DNA from 2 places in the Streptomyces sp. NPDC057424 genome. Region 2 is predicted to be linked to the other one. Evidence: riboswitches for the same ligand, from Rfam matches in the RefSeq annotation. Region 2 holds a riboswitch; the other holds the start of a gene.
The links. A riboswitch is a leader RNA that binds a small molecule or an ion and turns the genes downstream of it on or off. The one in region 2 is predicted to bind cyclic di-AMP.
Positions count from the first base shown of each region.

Region 1: linked by a shared signal. The riboswitch ahead of ACFU3E_RS15645 (NlpC/P60 family protein) and the one ahead of ACFU3E_RS11305 (M23 family metallopeptidase) in region 2 are both predicted to bind cyclic di-AMP.

Region 1 is NZ_JBHVCP010000016.1:17,171-24,416, forward strand. It holds gene ACFU3E_RS15630 (NlpC/P60 family protein) at 1-646, opposite strand, end outside; gene ACFU3E_RS15635 (hypothetical protein) at 1,069-1,422, shown strand; gene ACFU3E_RS15640 (hypothetical protein) at 1,400-2,341, opposite strand; gene ACFU3E_RS15645 (NlpC/P60 family protein) at 2,512-3,690, opposite strand; cyclic di-AMP (ydaO/yuaA leader) riboswitch at 3,699-3,871, opposite strand; gene pcrA (DNA helicase PcrA) at 4,186-6,663, shown strand; gene ACFU3E_RS15655 (M23 family metallopeptidase) at 6,722-7,246, opposite strand, start outside.
Region 2 is NZ_JBHVCP010000009.1:166,050-173,295, reverse strand. It holds gene ACFU3E_RS11315 (PrsW family intramembrane metalloprotease) at 1-624, shown strand, start outside; gene ACFU3E_RS11310 (aldo/keto reductase) at 784-1,728, opposite strand; gene ACFU3E_RS11305 (M23 family metallopeptidase) at 1,870-2,904, opposite strand; cyclic di-AMP (ydaO/yuaA leader) riboswitch at 2,916-3,072, opposite strand; tRNA gene ACFU3E_RS11300 (tRNA-Met) at 3,361-3,434, opposite strand; gene ACFU3E_RS11295 (alginate lyase family protein) at 3,489-4,679, opposite strand; gene ACFU3E_RS11290 (dihydrofolate reductase family protein) at 4,817-5,947, opposite strand; gene ACFU3E_RS11285 (MarR family winged helix-turn-helix transcriptional regulator) at 6,025-6,540, shown strand; gene ribA (GTP cyclohydrolase II) at 6,674-7,246, shown strand, end outside.

The sequences.
Region 1 (7,246 bases), on a different contig from region 2:
AGGCGCGGTCCTGCGGTGCGCCGGGCCGGGAACGTTCCTGCGGGTCGAGCCGGGACAGCAGCTGCCGCGCCGAGCCCAGTTTGCCGGTGATCGTCTTCTTGTGCTGTTCCAGCTCCGACCGGCGCGACTTCAGGGAGGTCAACTCGATGTGGGCGGCCCCGCGCAGCTGCTCGATCTCCCGCAGCTGCTTGCGTACGCCCGCGACGGCGGCGTTCTGCCGGCTGCCGGCCCGCTCGACGAACTCGGCGTTCTCGAGGTACCGGTCGGGATCGTCGGACAGGGCGAGCTGCACCGCGGGGTCGAGGCCGCCGGCGCGGTACTGGGCGGCGGCGACCGAACCCAGGGCGTCACGGGCGGAGTTGAGCCGCTCCTCCTTGCGAGCCGCCTGGTCCTGCAGGTCCTTCAGCCGCTGCCCGGCCGCCTCGGCCTTCTCCTTCGCGCCGTTGTACTTCTCGGTGGCGACCTCCGCCTCCTGGTACAGCTTGTCCACCTTGGCCTTGATCTGGCCGGGGGTGAGCTGTGGTTCGGCGTGTCCGGTTCCGTCGAAGCCCGTCGCCGTCGCCGCGCCCGCGAGGGCGATCGTGGCGGCCGTACGGGCCTTGCCGCCACCCATCGAGCGCTGTCGGGGCTTGCGGTGCGCTGCCACCTGGAGGCCACGTCCTTTCCTCGACCGCCGACGGTGTGTGCGGCCGCCGGGTGGGGAGCGGACGGGCGGCCTGCGCGTCCGGCGACGGCCCGCACAGGGGGAGCGGACCGCCGCCGGACTTCTCGGCGGTGGTGTCCGACTGCCGCCCCTGGCCCGGGCGGCGGTGGGGAGCCGGGCACCTGGTGGAGGACGCTAAGTGGCGCCGGGGCGGCCCGGTGGCAGGTGTGCGGAAGTGACGTGAGAGGACCGGCGGTGACCGTATGCGACCGTGGATCCACCCTGGCGCCGTCGACTTCACTCAGCGTGATGACCGATGTGTCGAATCGTGAGTGAGTGACCGTGATCGGGTGCTATGGGGCGCATGTGTGCATCACTGGCCCGGTGCCGGATGGCTCCGGAGCACCTGGTTAGGCTCCGGCCTCATGGACGTACTCATCCACCTCTTCGTCGGCCTCCACATCATCGGCATCGCCTCGCTGCTGGGCGGCTTCCTCACCCAGGTGAAGGCGATGGGCGAGGGTACCGCCCGCTTCACCCCCGCGATGCTGCACGGCGCGCTCACGATGCTGGTCACCGGTGTGGTCCTGGTCGGTCTCAACCAGGCCGACGACCAGTCCGTGAACAACATCAAGATCGGCGTGAAGCTGGCCCTGCTGATCGTGGTCCTCGGTCTCGTCTACGTGAAACGGGACGACGAGAAGGTGGACAAGGGCCTCTTCGGCCTGGTCGGTCTGCTGACCACGGCGAACATCTTCATCGCCGTGCTCTGGACCTGACCCGGGAGCGCCGGGCGCCGGCCCGGGCCGAGGCGAGGGCCCAGGCGGTGCACCCGAGCCAGGCGGCCACCGCGATCCACAGCAGCACCTCTCCGGCGACGTCGAGCCAGGGGACGTCGAGGGCTGCGGCGACCGCCAGCGCGGCCGTGGCCGTCACGGCCGCGGCGAACACGGTCGCCCAGCGTCGCACGTCGTAGTGGTGCCGGGGCCAGAAGAGCTCGGCGAGGAGCAGGGCGACGCAGGCGATCAGCGCGAGCACGAGCAGCGTGACGGTCGTCGTGCGCAGGGCGCTGACGTTGTCCTCGTTCCACAGGTACAGGCGAGCGCTGTCGGCGCTGAGGAGCTTCGCCGCGGCCAGTGCCGAGAAGGCGAGGGCGCCGGCCGCGAGCCAGTGGTCCCCGCGCCCCTCCTCCACCTGCCGGGGCTGGAAGCGGAACAGGGCGAAGCCGTAGAGCGCAAGTCCCAGCCAGAACAGCACCAGGGCGGCGTGGGCGAGCCAGGCCGCCGCTTCGGCCGCGGCGAGTGTGGCGCCGAGCATGGCGAGTCCCTGAGTGGCCACGCAGCGCAGGAAGACCGTCCCCCGCCGCCCCTCGGTCTCCGCGGTGAGCAGCACCACCCAGAGCAGCGTGGCGAGCGCCAACAGCGCCTCGGCGAGGGGCTGCCGGCCGGTCACGGAGAAGCCGGTGCCGAGGACTGCGGTCGCCGCCACGGTGGTGAGCGCGGCCGGCGTCTCGGCCCGCCGTCCGCCGTGCGCGCGCTGGGCGAGGCCCGCGGCCGCCACCAGCCAGGCCGCGCAGGCCAGGGTGAGGGTGATGCGGGAGAGGACCTCGAAGCCCGCCGAGTCGAGACCGACCGGCAGGACGCCGGTCGCCAGCGCATACGTCGCCCACCAGGTGGCAAACGGGGAGGGACCGGACATAGCGCCGATGCTAGTGCCCCGGCAGGCAACGGTCGCCCCGTCGCGACGCCCGGCACGCTCCCCCAAGCTCTTCGAGCAGGGGGGACCCTCACTCGCCGCACCGGCCGAAAGCCCACGTACGTCCGGTACGAGAGGGGCACGCGCGCGTGCCCCTCTCGTAACGAGACTTCTCAGGCCGGGCGCACCACGCTGTGGATCGCCGACTCGCCGTCGTAGTAGACCGACTCCTCGCGCACATACGTGCCGGGCTTCGGGGCGTGGATCATCATGCCGTTGCCGATGTAGATGCCGACGTGGGAGAGGTCGTCGTAGAAGAACACGAGGTCGCCGGGCTGGGCCTGGGAGAGCGGGACCGTGGTGCCGGCGTTCACCTGGTCGTAGGTCGTGCGTGGCAGGGTGACGCCCGCGGCCTTCCAGGCGGCCTGGGTGAGGCCGGAGCAGTCGTAGGAGCCGGGGCCGACGGCACCCCACACGTACGGCTTGCCGATCTGGGCGCGGGCGAAGGCGAGCGCCTTGTCGGCCTTGGTGGCGTACGAGGAGTCGGCCGGCGCGGTGGAGGAGGATGAGCCGGAGCCCGGCGAACCCGACGACGAGGACCCGCTGTCCTGCTGCTGGGCGGCCTCGTCCTGCGCCTGCTGCTGCGCGGCCTGCTGCCGGGCCAGCTCGTCGGCCTTGCGGGCGGCCTCCTCCCGCTTCTCCTTCTCGATCGCCGCGAGCCGGGCCTTCTCCTCGGCGGTCAGCTTCGACATCAGCTCGCGCGCGTCGGCGAGCTTGCGCTGGACGGTGGCCTTGGCCGTCTTGAGATCGCCCTGCGACTCGGTGAGCGTCTCGAGGCTCTCGGTGGCCTCCTGGCGCTTCTCCATCGTCTCGGACTGCTGCGTGACGTAGTCGTCGACCGCGGCCTTCTGACGGCCGGTCATCCGGTCCATCAGCTGGGTCCGGTCGAAGTAGTCCTGCGGAGTGTCCGCGAGCAGGAACGTCGCCGTGTCCGGGGCGGCGGCGCCGGTGCGGTACTGGGCGGAGGCGAAGGAACCCAGTTCCTCGCGGGCCTCGTTGAGCTTCTGGGTGCGCTGGGCGACGTCGTCCAGGAGGGTGTCGACGCGCTTGCGCTGCTTCGCGGTCTTCTCCTTGGCCGCGTTGTACTTGCCGGTCGCCGACTCGGCCTGGCGGTACAGGTCGTCGACCTTCTTCTCGACTTCCTCGAGGCTGGGCTTGTCGTCGGCCTCGGGGGCGGCGTTGGCCGACTGGGACAGCAGGGCCACGGACGTGAGGGCCGCCGTTGCGAGGGCGGGGGGCCGTATGCCTGCCACGCGCGTACCCGTAGGACGCGACTTGCGGTGCGACGCCAAGGGAGGCGACTCCTTCCATGTTCCGCCTACCGGGTTAGCTGTCGGGTTCGGGCGGGTGCTTCGGAAGGTTTGCCCTACGGCCTTCTCCGCACAGGGAGTCGGGCCGATTCACCCCAGGTTCACGGTTGGGTCCCCGGCTCCGGCTGCCGCTGCGGCACACCGGACTCGGCGGAGGCCGCGCGGCCCGGCGACGTTCGCCGGTGGGGGTCATGCGGCCCGGTCGCACCGTAGCCAACTCGTGTGGCCCTTGTGAAGGTTGATGGGTGATATGCCCGATACATTTTCGTGACCTCGTTCCTGAGCGTTGCGGAGAGTGAACGATCGAGGAGGTTTGGTCATGGATGGTCCGCATTTGCGGGGGGTGTAGCAGGACGTGATCATGCGGTCATGGAGGGCGACAATGCGCCGCCGGGCGGTCGGCGGGCGTGCGGGCGGGCGGCGATGTTCTCGGGGCGGCGGCGGGCTGTCAGTGAGGCGCCCTAGACTCGGAGAGCGATGAGCAGCCTCTTTGACGACAACTTCCTGGCGAACCTCCAGGCCCAGCGGGGCCCCGCGGACGAGCCCCCGCCGCCGCCCGAGGACGATCACGCTCCGGAGCCGGTTCCGGACGATCTGTTCGGCGGGAAGTTCGACGTGCCCCCGGACCGGGACGCCTACTACCGGGACGGTGCCCCCCGCCCGGCGGTGGACACCGCCGCCCTCCTGGAGGGGCTGAACGACAACCAGCGCGCCGCCGTCGTGCACTCCGGCTCCCCGCTGCTCATCGTGGCCGGCGCCGGCTCCGGCAAGACCCGTGTGCTCACGCACCGCATCGCCCACCTGCTCGCCGAGCGGGACGTGCACCCCGGCCAGATCCTCGCGATCACCTTCACCAACAAGGCCGCCGGCGAGATGAAGGAGCGCGTCGAGCAGCTCGTCGGCCCGCGCGCGAACGCCATGTGGGTCATGACGTTCCACAGCGCGTGCGTCCGCATCCTCAGGCGGGAGAGCAAGAAGCTCGGCTTCACCTCCTCCTTCTCGATCTACGACGCCGCCGACTCCAAGCGCCTGATGGCCCTGGTCTGCCGCGACCTGGACCTCGACCCCAAGCGCTTCCCGCCGAAGTCCTTCAGCGCCAAGATCAGCAACCTGAAGAACGAGCTGATCGACGAGGAGGACTTCGCCGCACAGGCCACCGACGGCTTCGAGAAGACCCTCGCCCAGGCCTACGCCATGTACCAGTCGCGGCTGCGCGAGGCGAACGCCCTCGACTTCGACGACCTGATCATGACGACGGTCAATCTCCTGCGCGCCTTCCCGGACGTCGCCGAGCACTACCGCCGCCGCTTCCGGCACGTCATGGTCGACGAGTACCAGGACACCAACCACGCCCAGTACGCCCTGGTCCGCGAGCTGGTCGGCACCTCCGAGCACCCGGTCGACGTGCCGCCGGAAGCCGAGGTCCCGCCCGCCGAGCTGTGCGTGGTGGGTGACGCCGACCAGTCGATCTACGCCTTCCGCGGTGCGACGATCCGCAACATCCTCCAGTTCGAGGAGGACTACCCGGACGCGACGACGATCCTGCTGGAGCAGAACTACCGCTCCACCCAGACCATCCTCAGCGCGGCCAACGCGGTCATCGAGCGCAACGAGTCCCGCCGCCCCAAGAACCTGTGGACCAACGCCGGCACGGGTGCGCGCATCACCGGCTACGTCGCCGACACCGAGCACGACGAGGCGCAGTTCGTCGCCGAGGAGATAGACCGCCTCACCGACGCGGGCGAGGCGAAGGCCGGCGACGTCGCCGTCTTCTACCGCACCAACGCCCAGTCCCGTGTCTTCGAAGAGGTCTTCATCCGCGTCGGCCTGCCCTACAAGGTCGTCGGCGGTGTCCGCTTCTACGAGCGCAAGGAGGTCCGGGACGTCCTGGCCTACCTGCGCGTGCTGGCCAACCCGGAGGACTCGGTGCCGCTGCGCCGGATCCTCAACGTCCCCAAGCGGGGCATCGGTGACCGCGCCGAGGCCATGATCGACGCCCTGTCCCAGCGGGAGAAGATCAGCTTCCCGCAGGCGCTCAAGCGGGTCGACGAGGCGTACGGCATGGCCGCGCGTTCCACCAACGCCGTCAAGCGGTTCAACACGCTGATGGAGGACCTCCGTACCGTCGTCGAGTCCGGCGCCGGACCGGCCACGGTGCTGGAGGCCGTACTGGAGCGCACCGGGTACCTCGCCGAGCTGCAGGCCTCCACCGACCCGCAGGACGAGACCCGGATCGAGAACCTTCAGGAACTCGCCGCAGTCGCCATGGAGTTCGAGCAGGAGCGCGGCGAGGAACAGCCGAGCACCCTGTCCGACTTCCTCGAACAGGTCGCGCTGGTCGCCGACTCCGACCAGATCCCCGACGAGGAGGACGGCGACGGCGTCATCACCCTGATGACCCTCCACACCGCCAAGGGCCTGGAGTTCCCGGTCGTCTTCCTGACCGGCATGGAGGACGGCGTCTTCCCGCACATGCGCGCCCTCGGCCAGACCAAGGAACTGGAGGAGGAGCGGCGCCTGGCCTACGTCGGCATCACACGCGCGCGGGAACGGCTGTATCTGACGCGGTCCACGCTGCGCAGCGCATGGGGCCAGCCGTCGTACAACCCGCCCTCCCGGTTCCTGGAGGAGATCCCGCCGACCCACGTGGAGTGGAAGCGGACGGGAGCGACCGCACCCGCGTCCTCCGGGCCGGTCTCGGCGGTGGCGGCCTCGCTGTCCTCGTCCCGCTCGCGCTCCTCGGCGTCGGGCGCCTCGGGTTTCGCCACGCGCCGCACCGCCGAGAAGCCGGTGGTGTCACTGGCGGTCGGCGACCGGGTCACGCACGACCAGTTCGGGCTCGGCACCGTCGTCGGGGTCAAGGGCACGGGCGGCAACGCCGAGGCGACGATCGACTTCGGCGACACCAAGCCGAAGCGGCTGCTGCTGCGGTACGCGCCGGTGGAGAAGCTGTAGCACCGTGAGGTGAGCCGGTGGGCCCCTGCTCGCCCGACGGGCGGGGGCTGCCGGGACGTTACGTCGGGTCGATGCCGTGGCTGCGCAGCCACGGGAGCGGGTCGATCGCCGAGCCGCCGCCCGGGCGCACCTCGAAGTGCAGGTGCGGGCCGGTGGAGTTGCCGGAGTTGCCGGAGCGCGCGATCGGATCGCCGGCCTTCACGGTCGTGCCCGAGGCGACCGTGTAGGTGGAGAGGTGGCAGTACCACGTCTCCGTGCCGTCCTTCGCGGTCAGGATCAGCATGTTGCCGTACGCGCTGTTCCACTGCGTGCGCACGGTGCCGTCCGTCGCGGCCATCACGGTCGTGCCGTACGAGACGGGGAAGTCGATGCCGGTGTGCAGGGACATCCAGTTGATGCCGGACTGGCCGTAGGTGGCGCTGAGTCCGTGCCGCGCGACCGGCAGGGCGAACTTGGGGCGCAGCCGCTCCTTGCGGGCCGCCTCCTCAGCCGCCCGCTTCTTCTCGGCCGCCTGCTGGGCCTTGAGATCGATGCGCTCCTGCGTACGGCTGGCCCGGTCGGCGAAGTCGTCGGCACCGGCGGA
Region 2 (7,246 bases):
ATCGCCGCGCTCTCGGCGGACCGCCGGCCCCTGCGCCGCGTCGCGTTCCCGCTCTTCGGGCTACTGCTCGCGATGGGCATGCACGCGATGTGGAACGGCTCCTCGGCCTTCGGCGAGTACGGGTTCTTCGCCGTGTACGCGGCGTTCATGGTGCCCAGCTTCGGGCTGCTGACATGGCTGGTGATCTGGACGCGGCAGCGGGAACTGAAGACCATACGGGCGGAGCTGCCCGCCTACGCCGTGGCCGGCTGGCTGGCCCCGGCGGAGCCGTACGCGCTGGGCTCGATGCGGGCCCGGCGGATCGCCCGCCAGTACGCCCGGCGCCACGCGGGCAGGGCGGCGCCCCGGGAGGTGGCGCGGTACGAGGCGTACGCGACGTCCCTGGCGTTCCTGCGGCACCGGGCCCGGCGGGGCCGCGCCGGGGCGGACTTCGCGGTGCGGGAGCGGGAACTGCTCGGCGAGCTGTGGCGGCGCCGGGAGGCGGCCCGTCCCGCGCTGGACCACGCGGCGCGGATCACCGCCCCTCCGGTCCCGGTGGTGGCCCCGCCCTGGCCGGTGTACGGCGTGTACGGGTACGGCCCGCAGCCGGCGCCGTACCCGGCGTACAACCCGTACCGCTCCTAGTGCCCGGACAGGTGACGCTCGCCCCGTCGCGACGCCCGGCACGCTTCCCCAAGCTCTTCGAGCAGGGGCCCCGCTCGCCGCACCGGACGCCGCAGGGCCCGCCCTGCGGGCGGGACGACGCGGCTGGGCCAGCACCGTTCCAGGGGCCTGTCGTCGGGATCAGGCCGAGGCCTGCGTCAGCCGTGTGACCTCGGCCTGAGAGAGCGTGAGTTCGCCGACGCCGACCAGCGCGGGCAGCTGCTCCACCGTCCGCGCGGAAGCGATCGGCGCCGTCACGGTCGGCTGGGCGGCGAGCCAGGCCAGCGCCACCGTGGCCATGGGCACCTCGTGCGCCCGGGCGATCTCGTCGAGGGCGGCGAGCACCCGCCGCCCCCGCTCGGTCTCCAGGTGCGCGGCCGCACTCCCCGCCCGTGCGCTCTCGACGGTCGTGCCGGGCCGGTACTTGCCCGTGAGGAAGCCGGACGCGAGCGCGAAGTACGGCACGGCGGCCAGGCCGGTCCGCTCGGCGAGGTCCTGGAGCTCACCCTCGTAGGTGCCGCGGGAGACCAGGTTGTAGTGGGGCTGGAGGGCCACGTACCGGGCGAGCCCCTCGCGGTCGGAGAACTCCAGGGAGGCCCGCAGCCGCTCGGCGGAGATGTTGGAGGCGGCGATGTGCCGCACTTTCCCGGCCTTCACGAGGGTGTCGAGCGCGCCGATGATCTCCTCGACGGGCACGTCGGGCTGGTCGAAGTGCGTGTAGTACAGGTCGATGTAGTCGGTGCCGAGGCGCCGCAGGGAGGCGTCGGCGGCAGCCTTGATGGTGGCGGCGGACAGGCCGCGGAACTCGGGGTGCTGGCTGACCTTCGTGGCGACGACGACGTCCGCGCGGTTGCCGCGGGACTTCAGCCACTTGCCGAGCACGGTCTCGGACTCGCCGCCCTGGTTGCCCTCGACCCAGGCCGAGTAGGAGTCGGCGGTGTCGACGAAGTTGCCGCCGGCGGCGGTGTAGGCGTCGAGGACGGCGAACGACTGGTCCTCGTCGGCGGTCCAGCCGAAGACGTTGCCGCCGAGGGCGAGGGGGAAGACCTTGAGGCCGGAAGAGCCGAGCTTGCGAAGGGACGTCATGTTCCGTGTCAACGCCCCTGCAGGAAGGCTTCATTCCGCAACGGACGCGAAGTCCCCGTGAACACCACACCGGAAAACCGGGAGCCCTGACGTCGGGGGGTCGCCGTCAGGGCCGCCGGTGCTTCAACGGGCGTGTACCGCTTACGGGTTCAGTCCCTTGCCCCGCAGCCACGCCATCGGGTCGATGCCGCCGGAGGATCCACCGGTGTGGACCTCGAGGTGCAGGTGCGCCCCGGTGACGTTGCCGGTGGCGCCCACACGGCCGATGACGTCGCCGGTGCTGACCTTCTGGCCGACGCTGACGCCGATGGAGGACTGGTGCGCGTACCAGATCTCGGTGCCGTCATCGAGGGTGAGGACGGTCTTGTAGCCGTACGAGCCGTTCCAGCCCGCCTCGGTGATGGTGCCGCTGTGCACGGCCTTGATCGGCGTGCCCGTGGGGGCGGCGAAGTCGAGGCCGGTGTGGTAGCCGGAGGACCAGTAGGCGCCGGCCTGGCCGAAGCTGGAGGTGATGGTGTACGAGGAGGTCGGCAGCGTGAACTGCTTGGCGAGGGCGGCCAGCCGCTCGGCCTCGGCCTTCTTCCTGGCCTCCTCCTCCGCCTTCCTCTTGGCTTCGGCGGCCTTGGCCTTGGCTTCCTTCTCCGCCTTGGCGACGGCTTCGGCTGCCGCCTTCTCGGCGGCGGCCGCGGCGTCCTCGGCGGCCTTGGTCTCGATCTGGTCCTGCTGGTGCTCGACCTGGGCCATGATCCGGGCGCGCAGTGCCTCGCCGGCACCGGCGCCGGAGGTGCTCTGCTCGGGGTCCGCCGTGGCGGTGCCGAGGCTGCTGAGCGGGGTGGCCGAACCTTCGGGGGTGTCGTCGTCCGAGATGAGGGAACCCACCGAGGGCAGGTCCGGAACGGAGATGGACACCGGGGGCTTGCCCGTCTGGGCGCTGGCCATGCCGCCGGCACCCACGGCGGCTATGACGCCGACGCCCAGGACGGTGGAGCTGCGGGCGAGACCTCCGCCGCGCTGCTTGGTGACGCGATGCCGGCCACGGACGGGACGGATGGACTCCTCGGTGGGGTTCCACTCCTGGAACGGGCCCTCGTCGGTGCGCTGACCGCCGTAGCCGAAGGTGTCGATGTCGCGCTTCGGCGCGTACGGGGCCGCGGGGGCAGGCCGGTTGGACGCCACGTGGGCGTACTCCTTTCCTTCCTTCTCGCCTACCGGGTTAGCTGACGGGTTCGGAGCAGGAAGGTCTCCTACGCGCGTATACCTGCCGTGCTTCCACGGTGGTATCCGCCCGATTCACCCCAAGTGGTGGTTCCCCGGTTCCCTTTCGGGATTCGGCGCGTGCGCACGGAGCCGCCTTCTGTGACGGCTGGGACGACCGCGCTGCGTTATCGAACGTTAATAGACGCGCGAGGGGTATTCCAGCGATTCCACTTGATCATTAACCTTTTTCGCGCGGACTTACCTGCCATGACCGGCTCAAACCGGACGAGTTGACCGCTGCGCATGTGACGGACGAGTTTTGACGGTGTGTCAGTTGTTATGCGGAACGGGGTGGTTCACTCACCGACCGTAATGGGGTGCCGGGAAATGCACCGAGGGCCGGAATCCTTTTGGATTCCGGCCCTCGGCCTTCAGTAGCGGGGACAGGATTTGAACCTGCGACCTCTGGGTTATGAGCCCAGCGAGCTACCGAGCTGCTCCACCCCGCGTCGTTGTGACTCCAGTGTACGCCATCCGCGGGACAGCTCGTGCACACCCTCCGCTCAGCCGGCCGGGGCGCCCGCGTGGGTCAGGGTTTCCCAGGCGGTGAACAGGCCGTCGGTGCCGGCGGGCCGGGCCCGCACGGCCAGCTTGTGTGCGGCGGGGACGGGCCGGCCGCGCCGCCCCTCCAGGTGGTGGAGGGCAACCTCCAGACCGGGTCCGAGCTTCCCTTCGACCCGGCCACCGCACAGCCACCCGGGCACGCGTCCGCCCAGCTCGTGGCGGGCGTGCAGGGTGAGCGCGGCCGTCAGCCGGTCCTCGGTCTCGCCGTAGAGGTCGACGCCCTGGTGCCAGGCCGTCTCGGCGATGTGGGCGGTGGCGGCGAGCGAGGCGCCGACGTGCCGGACGCTGCGGCAGGTCTCCTGGGAGACGCCGTCGCGGTACGTGGTCTGCCCGAACCAGTACGACGCCATCCGCTGCGGGCCGTCCACGCCGGAGCCGGGCACGGTGAGCGGCACGGGCCCGTCCTCCTCCAGGTAGAAGTAGGCGGGCACACGCTCCCGGAAACGCTCCAGAGCGTGGCCGAAGGCCCGGTGGTCGTCGAGGAAGACGGCCACGGAGATGACCGCGTCCGTCGCCACGAGGTCCCACGTGCCGGTGAAGTCCGGATCCGACGCGGCGACTCGGGGAAGGTGGGCGGTGCGCAGCATGTCCTCGAAGGCCCGTGCCCGCTCGGCCGGCCAGCCCGCGCCGCGGGTGTGCCGCACGATCTCCGCGGCCCGGGCCCAGACCGACCCGGTCCAGCCGGCCTGCAACGCGGCCTTCTCCCCGGTGTGCCGGCGCAGCGTGGCCGACCAGGCGTCCATGATCTCCCTGGCCTTCACGGCGTGCCGCCGCTCCCGGGTGACGGTGAAGAGCAGGGCCTGGGTGTAGGCGGCCAGGGCGTCCGCGCGCTCCTCGGCGCAGCCCCGGCCCTTCAGGTCACCGGCCGGGCAGACGACGGTCTCGTACGGCTTCGCCCGGTAGCGGTACGAGCCGTATGCGCTGTCCCGCATGGCGAGGTACGCCTTCAGCCACGGCTGCCGCCCGGCGGTGACGTGCTCGCGTACGGCGTCCAGCTGCTCCCGGTCGACGAGGACGCCGGGGTGGGTGAACGCCGCGCCGGAGGGCAGGGCCGGGCCCATGGTGCGGGCGTCCGGGTCGCCGGCCTGGCAGGCGGAGGCGAGGAGGGCGAGCGCGGTGAGCAGGGGCACGAGGAGCAGTGCCGGAGTCCGTCGTCGCCCCGCTGACCTCATGGCTGCCGCCTCCGCCGCTCTCGTCCTGGCCCTGGAGGCAGCGTGACCCGGGCAGCGGTCCGGACGCAGGATCTGCTGGGCCGTTCGGCCCGCACTCAGCCCGGCAGGTGGCGGTTCGGGGCCTTGGCCCGCTCCTCGTGCTCGGGGAGGACGACGACCTCCACTCCCTGGGCCGCCAGCAGGCCGCTGCCGTCCGCGTCCGTCACGAAGGTGTCCGGCTCGCGCCAGGCCGTGACGACCCGTCGTACGCCCGCGTCGAGAATCAGCCGGGCGCAGGGGGCGGGGCGGGAGGCGCGGCGGGCGCACGGCTCGAGGCTGCTGTACACCGTCGCGCCGGGCAGGCGCGGGTCGGCCGGGTCGAGCTTCGCGAGGGCCGCCTCCTCGGCGTGCCCGACCGGGTCGCCGGCCTCGCGGGAGTGGCCGCGGGCCAGTTCGGTGCCGTCGGCGGCGACCACGACCGCGCCCACGCTGAACGCCGTGTCCGACGGGGGGCAGCGCTCGGCCAGTTCGCAGGCGAGGGCCAGCCAGTGGTGGTCGGCGGCGGTGGGCAGGGGGCCGGCGCCCGGGGCGGTCGGTTCGTAGCGCATCAGGACCACGTCCTCGATCCGCCGCGACTCCAGCAGCCGGAGCCGGCCGTCCTGGAAGGCGCCGGGGCCGAAGAGGCGGGGGGCCCCGGGGTCACCCACGAAGAGCGGGGCGAGGACCAGCTGGAGTTCGTCGGCGAGGCCCTGGGTGAGGAGCTGGGTGTGGATCAGGCCGCCGCCCTCGACCATGAGCCGCCGTACGCCCCGGACGTCGTGCAGGTGCGTGAGGAGCCGCCGCCAGTCGAGGTCGGCGCCGAGCGGGACGACGTCGGCGGCGAGGCCGAGGGCACGGGCGCGTTCGGCGCCCCGGCCGGTCGTGTAGAGGACCTTCTCGCCGCCGGTGTGCCAGAACCGGGCGTCCGGGTCGAGGTCGCCGGAGCCGCTGACGGTGACCTTGAGGGGGTATTCCGGTTTCCCGGCGGCCGTGCGGGCGGCCCGCCGCTCTCGCGAGTTCACCAGCAGCCGCGGGTTGTCGGCACGGATGGTGCCGGCACCGATCAGGATCGCGTCGACGGAGGCCCGGACCTCGTCGACCCGGTCGAAGTCGGCCGGGCTGGACAGGAGCAGGCGGTCGGGCCCGGTGTCGTCCAGGTAGCCGTCGAGGGAGACGGCGGCGGACAGCAGGACGTAGGGGTGAGGCATCGACGCTCCGCGGCTGGTCGGGACGGCCGGACTGGACAGGGCTTGGTTCAATTTTGTAACAAACCTACACTGGCGGCATGACGACTCGCTGGCTCAGCCCCGATGAGCAGCGCGCCTGGCGCGCCTACATCGCCGCCTCGCTGCTCCTGGAGGACGCGATCGACCGGCAGCTCCAGCAGGACGCCGGCATGCCGCACCTGTACTACTCCATCCTGTCCGTCCTGTCGGAGTCACCGGAACGGCGGCTGCGCATGACCGACCTCGCCGAGCGGCTGAAGATCACGCGCAGTCGGCTGACGTACGCGGTCACCCGGCTGGAGAAGGACGGCATGCTGCGGCGCGAGGCCTGCCGGTACGACAAGCGGGGCAGCATCGCCGCGCTGACCGACGAGGGGCTGGCCGTACTGGAACGGGCGGCGCCCGGGCACGTCGAGACCGTGCGGCGTTTCCTGTTCGACCGGCTCAGCGAGGAGCAGGTGGGACACCTGGAGGAGATCTCCGCGGCGATCGCGCAGGGGCTCCAGGAGGACGGGACGCGGCCGGCGGCGGACGACGTGCCGTGGCGGCGGAGGTCGTCACCGGCCTGTTCGTGACGTGTGCCACACAGCGCGGCCCTCTTATTGCTTCAAATTTAAAGCACAAGTAGGGTTCCCCTCGTGGATCTGCTTCAAATCTGAAGCACTACGGCTGTGCAGCCGAACAGGAAACGGAACCCGGAGGCCCCGCATGCCCGACACCCCCGCCGTCATCGCCACCCCGCGCTCCCGCGTCCGGGTCCCGCTGCGCTTCCACGACGGCTACGAGGCCGACGCCGAGCTCGTCACCTTCCACGGGCTGGCCGACGGCCGGGAGCATGTCGCCGTGGTCCTCGGCAAGCCCGGCCCGGTGCCGCTGGTGCGGCTGCACTCCGAGTGCCTGACCGGGGACGTGTTCGGCTCCGCCCGCTGCGACTGCGGCCCTCAGCTGCGCGAGGCGGTCGAGCGCATCGCCGAGCACGGCGGCGTACTCCTCTACCTCCGCCAGGAGGGCCGGGGCATCGGCCTCTACAACAAGCTCGACGCGTACGCCCTCCAGGACGAGGGGCTCGACACGTACGAGGCGAACGCGGCGCTGGGGCTGCCGGAGGACGCCCGCGACTACACGGCCGCGGCCCAGATGCTCCGGGCTCTGGGCATCGGCGAACTGGACCTGCTCTCCAACAACCCCGACAAGGCGGGCCAGTTGCGATCCCTGGGCGTCGACGTCCGCGACCGGATTCCCACGGGCGTCTTCACCACCGCCCACAACGTCCGCTACCTG